Regions from separate parts of the Corynebacterium sp. CMW7794 genome, predicted to be linked through region 1. Evidence: riboswitches for the same ligand, from Rfam matches in the RefSeq annotation. Region 1 holds a riboswitch; each other region holds the start of a gene.
What was found. Region 1 has a riboswitch for thiamine pyrophosphate ahead of thiC (phosphomethylpyrimidine synthase ThiC). Riboswitches for the same ligand answer to the same signal wherever they lie in the genome.

Region 1 (3,253 bases):
GCGGCTCGGACGCGACCTCGAGCACCGGGATGAGATAGTCCGACATCGCGCCCTCATACGCAAGGTTGGGCAACGCCGCGATGAGCCCGATACCCACGAGCTGCTCAATAGATAGTCCCGGGTGCGTATGCGACTCGAGAATCAGGTAGTACTGGGACAACTCCGCCACGGTCGCCACGAGTGTGGGCACCTGGAGGACGGACGCACCCGACTCGGCCAAGGCCGCGCCCACATCTTTGCCCTCTGACATCCCGGCGAGGAAGCGCTCCACCACGCGGGGCGTCAACGTATCCGAGGGCCCTCCTATTCGACGCGATTGGCGTAGTCCGCGATATCGCGCACGATGGTATCCGAGGGCGTCGCACATGCCATGTCCGTGTTATTGCGCAGGGAGACAACCTTGCCCTCCATGCCTGCGAAGTTTCCGGGGCGCTGGCCGGTCATGCCCTCGCGACCAGCGCTCACGCCCGTCCCGCCGTCGAGGATGATCTCGCCATTCGCCGCGCGTGTGCCCGCGGGCACCGGACCGTAGAGCTTCGCGGGTCGTGCAGGTGGGGCGCCGAGCCGTGCGCGGCCGGGGTCGGCAACAAGGATGACCGCGGCGACATCGTCAGGCGTTACGCCCTTCACGCGGCCGGCGGAAATCTCTGCGGCGATATCACCGGCGACCGAGGCACCCTGGGAGTAGCCAATCACCATGTAGCGCGTGGAAGGGCACGCACGCTCGACGTACTCGAGCTCGCGGCGCGCGTCCTCGACGCCTGCACGCACGGATTCACCATAGGTCGCGGCTTCCGAACCCAGCGCGTTGGGTTGGAAAGCGCTGAATCGGCCGAGGGAGGCCGGATATTGGATATTCGTACCGCTCACATCATCTGCGCCGAGACGAATCTGGAGCGTATCTACGGGATTCCACCCGCTGAAGTCGAGCCCCACCGGCTCCGCGGTGTAATACCGCGCGCTAAATCCCGTGCCGGCCGCCTGCAGAACGTGAATGGCCGTGCACTGGCGTGCGACCGCGCGCGGGGCCGCATGCACCGAAAGCACGGCAATCACAGCGACCAGAAGGCAGGCAAGCACAGAGCGGAGAGCAGAGAGCGTCACGAGGGAATTCTAAGCCGTGCCGTGTAGCCCCGCATAAAACGGCGGAACCGCCCCGCTCCAGCACAGGAGACGAGGCGGTAACAGCGCGCTAGAACTAGCGGCGCTCCTTGATGCGAGCCTTCTTGCCGCGCAGGTCGCGCAGGTAGTACAGCTTCGCACGGCGGACACGGCCACGGCGAACGACCTCGATGGAGGCGATGTTCGGGGAGTGCACCGGGAAGGTACGCTCGACGCCGATACCGAAGGAAACCTTACGGACGGTGAAGGTCTCGCGGATGCCAGCGCCCTGACGGCGGATGCAGACACCCTTGAACAGCTGGGTACGCTCGGTGGTGCCCTCGATGACCTTGACGTTGACGTCAAGGGTGTCGCCCGGGCGGAAGTTCGGGATGTCCTCGCGCAGCGAGGCCTTGTCCAGCAGATCAATCTTGTTGGTCATTGATTTTCCTTTTCAATTTAAGACAGAGGACCCAAGCGCTTCCTCAGGGAAGCTGACCGGTTCGTGCCTGTTACATAGAACAGCCATCTATTGTTCCATAACCCCTGCACCCAAACAAAATCTCTCAAATCGCTGACAAACCCGAGGCCTTGTGTTTAGTCTAGGACTCGCACTTATCCCCACGGGAGCCCGCATGGAAGCGGGCTGAGATGGCCGCTGGAACCGCGGCCGCACCGTTCGAACCTGTCTGGTTAGCACCAGCGAAGGAAGAGAGGTCAGGCCCATGTCGGCTACCCATGAGCAAGAAATCCACCCCAAGCACTCCTACTCGCCGATCCGTGAGAAGGGTCTCGAGGTCCCGGAAACCGAAATCCAACTCGACGACTCCCCCACCGGCCCCAACGAGTCTTTCCGCATCTACCGCACCCGCGGCCCGGAATGCGATCCCACGCAAGGGCTTCCGCCCCTGCGACAAGCATGGATCGAAGAGCGTAACGACACCGAAGAATACGAGGGCCGCGCACGCGATCTCGCTGACGACGGCAAGTCTGCCCAGAAGCGTGGTGCCGCGTCCCAGGAATGGAAGGGCACAAAGCCCACGCCACGTAGGGGGACCAAACGCGTCACCCAAATGCACTACGCCCGCCAGGGCATTATCACCAAGGAAATGGAATTCGTCGCCCTGCGCGAGCACTGCGATCCAGAGTTCGTCCGCTCCGAGGTCGCCCGCGGGCGCGCCATCATCCCCAACAACATCAACCACCCCGAGTCCGAGCCCATGATCATCGGCCGGAAGTTCCTCACCAAGATCAACGCCAACATCGGCAACTCGGCGGTCACAAGCTCCATCGAGGAAGAAGTGTCAAAGCTGCGCTGGGCCACTCGCTGGGGCGCGGACACCGTCATGGATCTCTCCACGGGCGACGATATCCACACGACCCGCGAGTGGATCCTGCGCAACTCCCCTGTCCCCATTGGCACGGTGCCTATCTACCAGGCACTGGAAAAAGTAAACGGCATCGCGGAGGACCTCACCTGGGAGATCTTCCGTGACACCGTCATCGAGCAATGCGAACAGGGCGTGGACTACATGACCATCCACGCCGGCGTGTTGCTTCCCTACATTCCGCTCACCACCGAGCGCGTCACCGGCATCGTCAGCCGCGGCGGCTCCATCATGGCAGGCTGGTGCCTCGCCCACCACAAGGAGTCCTTCCTTTATGAGAACTTCGACGAGCTCTGCGAGATCTTCTCCCGCTACGACGTCGCCTTCTCCCTCGGCGACGGCCTGCGCCCCGGCTGCCTCGCGGACGCCAACGACACCGCGCAGTTTGCGGAGCTGAAGACCATCGGCGAGCTCACCCGTCGCGCCTGGGAGTACGACGTCCAGGTCATGGTCGAGGGCCCCGGCCACGTCCCGCTCAATATGATTCAGGAAAACAACGAGCTGGAGCAGGACTGGGCTTCCGATGCCCCCTTCTATACCCTCGGTCCCCTCGTCACCGATATCGCGCCCGGCTACGACCACATCACCTCGGCCATCGGTGCGGCCCACATCGCGATGGGCGGCACGGCGATGCTCTGCTACGTCACGCCGAAGGAGCACCTCGGCCTGCCCAACCGCGACGACGTGAAGACCGGCGTCATTACGTATAAGCTGGCGGCCCATGCCGCCGATGTCGCCAAGGGGCACCCCGGCGCCCGCGCCTG
Region 2 (3,253 bases), on a different contig from region 1:
TGACCCGCACGACGTCCTCGAGGTCCTCGGTCGCCGTGGTGTTGAGAAGCACCTCATCGACGAGGTTCAGGCCGTCTACCGTACGCAGGGTGTGGCCATCCACGATAAGCACATCGAGATCATCATCCGCCAGATGCTGCGTCGCGGTACCGTCATCGACGCGGGCTCCACGGAGTTCCTGCCAGGCACGCTGGTTGACCTCTCTGAGGCCAAGCAGGTCAACGCCAAGCAGGTCGCCGAGGGCGGCGAGCCCGCCCAGCTCCGTTCGGAGATCATGGGTATCACCAAGGCGTCGCTGGCCACCGAGTCCTGGCTGTCGGCCGCCTCCTTCCAGGAGACGACCCGCGTCCTCACCGACGCCGCTATCAACAAGCGCTCCGATCAGCTCATTGGCCTGAAGGAGAACGTCATCATCGGTAAGCTCATCCCGGCCGGTACCGGTATCTCGCGCTACCGCAACATCACCGTCAAGCCGACGGAGGCTGCCCGCAACGCGGCATACTCCATCCCGACGTACGGTGATTCCATCTACGGCGACGACGGGTTCGGTGAATTCACCGGCGCCTCCGTCCCGCTGGACGAGGACTTCACCTTCTAGTTCTCGCCCCAGCCCTGCCTGGCGCCACTGCCAGGCGGGCCAGCACTTCAAGCTTGGTTTGCTTTAATTTCGCGAAGCCCCGGCTTCCTTCGCCACCGCATGTGGCAGGGAAAGCCGGGGCTTTGTGCTGCGCTGTGACCGAAATAGGGCAGAATTACCATCTTTGGGAATGTCTACTCGCAATAGACATCGATAGTCGACTGATGGGCATGAAGCACTCCGCTGCCATCAAAAGCTGAAGGATGAAGCCAAACGAGGCAGTCTTGAATTTGAGGAAATCGCCCTTACTCGCCATGATGCCTACCGGGAGGGCAACACCACCCGAGCGCTCGGCAGATACCGCGAGATCGACGATGTGACAGCGAAAAAGGTCTTCGGTCAATGTGCGCAGGAACGAGGAAAGGGTGGGTGGAGATAATGGCCAAGACGTACACAGTTACCGCAGAAGGAGGCACGAGTGACGTGTGGGTGCTGGAATGCGCCGAGCTGGGAGCTGTGTCGCAGACTAAGCGACTAGCCCATGCCGCCGACGAGATCCGGGAAACCATGGCCTATTAGGCAGGAGTAAGCCCAGACGAACTCAACATCGTGGTTGAAGTCATTTTCCCCTCCAATAGCGCTGAGCTAAATCCACGCGCGGACAAGCAGCGCGAAGAAGCCGCACGGCTTACGGCTGAGGCGAAAGAAAGCACCCGTAAGCATGCTGTTGCGATGAAAGTCTGGAATGATGGTGCGCGACATGGGCGAAATTCTCAGCGTGTCCTATCAAAGGGCACAAAATCTTGCTAGCGCGTGAAGAAAAACTGTTGCCAGCTATTGCCCCATCCACGTGCTTTCGAGGGAGTGGTGGCTGTTAAGATAAAGATGTTTTCCACCCCATCGCCGGATTTGGCTAAGTGATGGGGGCAAACACCACTTAAATTTCACACGTGACACGGGTGCTCCGCGTAGGCGGGGCTGAGATGCCGCAGCAGCTAGCGAGTGACATGGACTCGCTCAGTGCTGCATCGGCGAACCGTCGAACCTGATCCGGATAATGCCGGCGATAAGGGAGGAATCATGAGCGCGACATCTGCGCCCGCAACCGCTACTACTTCGGCCCCGCGCCGCTCACTGCGCTGGCGCGTGGTGGACATCATTGTCGCCACCGTGCTGGCGGTGGCCTGCGGCCTCATCTTCGTTTTCTGGAACTCTGTGGGCTACGCCTGGTACATGGCCATGGATGCCCTCACGCCGGGCCTAGGCGGCCTGGCCACGGGTATCTGGTTGATTGGCGGCGTGCTGGGCGCGCTCATCATCCGCAAGCCGGGTGCGGCTCTCTACGTTGAGGTGCTCGCGGCATCGGTCTCTGCCGTGATGGGCAGCCAATGGGGCTGGTCCACCATTTACTCGGGCCTCGCCCAAGGCATCGGCATTGAGCTTGTCCTCATCGTTTTCGCATACCGCAGATTCGGCCTGGGCATCGCCATGCTTGGCGGCGCACTCGCCGGTGTTGGCGCGTGGTGCCTTGAGCTGTTTACCTCCGGCAACCTGGCTAAAGGACCGGAGTTCCTCATCATCTACCTGGTCTGCTTGATTATCTCGGGCGCTATCCTGGCCGGCGTCGTCGGCCACCTGCTAACGCGTGCCCTGGCGGCCACGGGTGCTCTCGACCGCTTTGCTGTAGGCCGCGAAGCCCGCGCCAAGTAGCCGCGTAGTTTTTGCTTGTCTATGACGACTCAGATCACCCTGCGCGGCTTCGGGTGGACCCACGCGGGCCGCGCGACCCCCGCATTGGACGATATTGACCTCGACATCGCCCCAGGCGAGCGAGTCTTGTTGTGCGGGGATTCCGGTTCCGGTAAATCCACGCTCTTGGCTGCGCTCGCCGGCGTTCTTGGTGGCGACGAGGACGGGCAGCAAGTAGGCCACCTCACCTTGAACCCGCAGACCCCGGCCGGGCTCGTTCTCCAGGATCCGGAATCGCAGGTTATTGCGGCCACTGTGGGCCGCGACGCGGCATTTGGCTGCGAGAATCTCGGCCTACCGCGCGCGGAGATATGGCCGCGCGTCGAACACGCCCTGGACCTCGTTGGCCTGGATGTGCCGCTTGACCACCCCACCCAACGCCTGTCCGGTGGACAGAAACAGCGCCTGGCGCTCGCCGGAGTCATTGCCATGGGCGCCGGGCTCATCTTGCTTGACGAGCCGACGGCCAACCTCGATCCACAGGGCGCGCGCGACGTGGTCGTGGCCGTCGAGCGGATCGTCCGTGCCACGGGAGCGACGTTGGTCGTGGTGGAACACCAGTATTCCGCGTGGTCCGGCCTGCTGGATCGCGCGGTGCGCCTGGACCGGGGGCGCATCGTCGAAGACGGCGCATACGGAGCGGTGACGGCCGCGCGCGCCGTCACCGGCTTGCCCGTCGCCGTGCCCGCCCCGGCAGATGCCGAGGCCGCGCTGTGGTCGAACAACCTTGTGACGCGTTTCGGCCCGCCCCGCAGTGTGCGTGTCCCGCAGGGGTATTCCACCGTCATCACGGGTGCGAACGGCTCTGGGAAAACCACGTGGTTGATGACCATGGCGGGCCTGCTTCCCAGCTGCGGCGGGGAGATTGGCGTGGCCGAGTCCGTGCGGCGCGGGCTGCGCGGCGAGCCTTCGACGTGGCGCTCGCGC
Region 3 (3,253 bases), on a different contig from region 1:
TGCGTACCCAGCACCGAGCAGGCGCTTGAGGACACGCACGAGATGCGCGGAGTCCGGCGTCGTCCACTCTCCGGCGAGATAGGACTCCGCGAAGCCTACCCAGCCGCCGTGCGCGAGGCGGTCGAAGAGCGCGTCATGCGCGACCCGCAGGTCAGCGTCAGCGCCCTCTAGTACCAGTCCCGCCGCGTCGCAGGCCTGCGCAAACTGAGCCTCCGCGCGCCGGGCACGCCACGCGCCAAAGCGAGGAACGGGCACCTCCGCCACGCCTGGCCACAGCTGCGCATCAATGGCGTCAAGATGGGAATGGCTCACGGTGCCCCTTACTCATTAGAACCGGCGAACGACGGACAATACCCGCCAGTTTAAGCGGCGCAGAGCGCCACAGCGCCCAGGCGGGGCCGCGCGCCCGGAGTATTTTGTGACCTAAACTATGCCGACCAAGGAGCAACCTATTACACTAGCCGGGTAGCTAAAAACACGGCTGTATATCTTTACAAGAGAGGTTTTACTCACACATGGCTGAGAACGCTTTCCGTCCCAACGGCGGCCGCCACCACGTCGTCGTTATTGGTGCAGGCTTCGGCGGCTTAAACGCCGTCAAGTCCTTGAAGAACGCTGATGTTGACGTCACGCTCATCGACAAGAAGAACCACCACCTGTTCCAGCCGATGCTCTACCAGGTAGCCACCGGCCTCGTCTCCTCCGGCGAGATCGCTCCGTCCACCCGCCAGATTCTGCGCGACCAGGACAACGCCCACTTCGTCAACGGCAACGTGACGGACATCGACATCAAAGCCCAGACCGTCACCGCGGCTCTGGACAACACCGAGCGCACCTTCGAGTACGACTCCCTCATCGTCGCCGCTGGCGCTGGCCAGTCCTACTTCGGCAACGACCACTTCGCCGAGTTCGCGCCGGGCATGAAGACCCTGGATGACGCGCTCGAGCTGCGCGCCAACATCATTGCCGCCTTCGAGAAGGCAGAGCTGACCGATGACCCGGCTGAGCGCGAGAAGCTCCTCACCTTCGTCATCGTCGGTGCTGGCCCGACCGGCGTCGAGCTCACCGGCCAGATCGCAGAGATGGCCAAGCGCTCCTTCAACGGCCAGTTCTCCAACTTCTCGCCGTCGTCTGCGAAGATTTACCTCCTCGACGGTGCACCGCAGGTCCTGCCGCCGTTCGGCAAGCGCTTGGGCCGCAAAGCACAGCGCACGCTGGAGAAGCTGGGCGTCGACGTACGCCTCAACGCCATGGTCACCAACGTGGACGAGAAGTCCGTGACCTACAAGGACATGAAGACCGAACAGGAGACCACCATCGAGGCTGGCGTCAAGATCTGGTCCGCCGGTGTTGCCGCTTCCCCGCTGGGCAAGATGGTTGCCGAACAAGCTGGCGTCGAGACCGACCGCGCAGGCCGCGTCCCGGTTAACGAGGACCTCACCCTGGGCGAGTACTCCAACGTCTACGTCATCGGCGACATGATGGGTCTTAACCGTCTGCCGGGCCTGGCACAGGTCGCCATGCAGGGTGGCGCACACGCTGCCAAGCTCATCGAGGCCAAGCTGGATGAGGAGTCCACTGCCAACGAAAAGGAGGCCTTCGACTACTTCGATAAGGGCTCCATGGCCGTCATCTCCCGCTTCAACGCTGTGGTGAAGATGGGCAAGACCGAAATGACCGGCTTCCCGGCATGGATCGCCTGGCTGGCTCTCCACGTCGCATACCTCGTCGGCTTCCGTTCCCGCGCCATCGTGGCCCTCAACTGGCTCATCAATGCCGTCTCCCCGGTCCGCGGCAACCTCGCAATCACGGACCAGCAGCGTTTGGCCCGCAACAAGATGGGCAAGGACGCGTAAGTCTTCTCTTCCCCATCATTCCCCCGTCTCGCTGTATCGCGAACGGGGGATTTTTATGCCCAAAACCGCGCACACACCTACGGTCCTTTGTTAGTGTCGAGAGCGCAACATGGGGTGCCAAGGCTCGAAGCCGCGGCTGAGATAACACCCATCGAACCTGCACTGAGTTAGAACTAGCGAAGGGATCGTTGTGAACGACGCCGTTATTGGCGCGCCTGCTTCGGCGCGCATTCCTGCAGTACCCCGCGTACTCTCCATCGCCGGAACGGACCCCACGGGCGGGGCCGGCATCCAGGCAGACCTCAAATCCATCGCCGCGGCAGGCGGCTACGGCATGTCCGCCGTGACCGCCCTCGTCGCACAGAATACCCAGGGCGTGCGCGAGGTCCACACCCCGCCGGTCGAGTTCCTCCGCGCGCAGCTTACCGCCGTGGCCTCAGACGTCACCATTGACGCGGTGAAGATTGGCATGTTGGGCAGCGCCGCCATCGTGGCGGAGGTCTCACGCTTTCTCGCCCAACTCTCGGACGTGCCCGTGGTCCTCGACCCCGTCATGGTGGCCACGAGCGGCGACCGCCTCCTCGACCGCGACGCGGAGGCCGCCGTGCGCGAGCTGTGCGCACGTGCCACCGTAGTCACGCCCAACCTCAAGGAGCTCGCCGTGCTCACGCAGACGGCCGAGGCCACCACGCTCGAGGAAGCCATCGCCCACGCCACCGCATGGTCCGCCGACACCCGCACCACGGTCATCGTCAAGGGCGGGCACCTGCGCGGCGACCTCGCCGATAACGCCGTCGTCACCCCGGACGGCGCCGTCCACCGCATCTCCTGTCCGCGCGTGGACACCCCGCACACCCACGGCACGGGGTGTTCCCTCTCCTCGGCGTTGGCCACCCGGCTCGGCGCCGGCGCCTCGCTTTCCGATGCCCTCTCCTGGTCCACCCGCTGGCTCCACGAGGCCATCTCCCACGCGGCCGCCCTTGAGGTCGGCCAGGGCCACGGCCCCGTCGACCATGGGCACCGCGCCCGCCGCCTCGCGGCGGCAGCTTCCACCGTCCCGGCGCGCTTCTACAGCGATGTCACGAGCACTGCGGCCGCCCCCGCGCCCCACGTTTCCGCTGCGGGCCCGGAGACGGCCCGTCTCTGGGAACTCACCGGCGACGCCTGGCAGTCCATTACGCAGCTGCCTTTCATCCAGGCGCTAGGTACCGGCACGCTGCGCGAAGAGGACTTCGCCTTTTACCTGGCGCAGGACGCGCAGTACCTCAACCAGTATTCGAAGGCGCTGGCGCGCTTAGCCGCCCTCGCACCGGACGCCGGCGCGCAGCTTCATTGGGCCTCGGGTGCCGCCGAGTGCCTCGCCATTGAGATGTCCCTTCACAAGGATTGGATTGCGC

Region 2: it holds a riboswitch for thiamine pyrophosphate, as region 1 does, so the genes downstream of both, HMPREF3227_RS09305 (ECF transporter S component) here and thiC (phosphomethylpyrimidine synthase ThiC) in region 1, are expected to answer to the same signal.
Region 3: it holds a riboswitch for thiamine pyrophosphate, as region 1 does, so the genes downstream of both, HMPREF3227_RS08720 (bifunctional hydroxymethylpyrimidine kinase/phosphomethylpyrimidine kinase) here and thiC (phosphomethylpyrimidine synthase ThiC) in region 1, are expected to answer to the same signal.

The regions. Positions count from the first base shown of each region.
Region 1 is NZ_KQ961763.1:37,650-40,902, forward strand. Features, by position in the region: gene HMPREF3227_RS09920 (hypothetical protein) at 1-286, opposite strand, end outside; gene HMPREF3227_RS09925 (cutinase family protein) at 304-1,104, opposite strand; gene rplS (50S ribosomal protein L19) at 1,199-1,543, opposite strand; TPP riboswitch at 1,715-1,830, shown strand; gene thiC (phosphomethylpyrimidine synthase ThiC) at 1,827-3,253, shown strand, end outside.
Region 2 is NZ_KQ961759.1:60,391-63,643, forward strand. Features, by position in the region: gene HMPREF3227_RS09300 (DNA-directed RNA polymerase subunit beta') at 1-598, shown strand, start outside; TPP riboswitch at 1,523-1,668, shown strand; gene HMPREF3227_RS09305 (ECF transporter S component) at 1,658-2,287, shown strand; gene HMPREF3227_RS09310 (ABC transporter ATP-binding protein) at 2,309-3,253, shown strand, end outside.
Region 3 is NZ_KQ961757.1:18,017-21,269, reverse strand. Features, by position in the region: gene HMPREF3227_RS08730 (SAM-dependent methyltransferase) at 1-312, opposite strand, end outside; gene HMPREF3227_RS08725 (NAD(P)/FAD-dependent oxidoreductase) at 516-1,856, shown strand; TPP riboswitch at 1,957-2,059, shown strand; gene HMPREF3227_RS08720 (bifunctional hydroxymethylpyrimidine kinase/phosphomethylpyrimidine kinase) at 2,047-3,253, shown strand, end outside.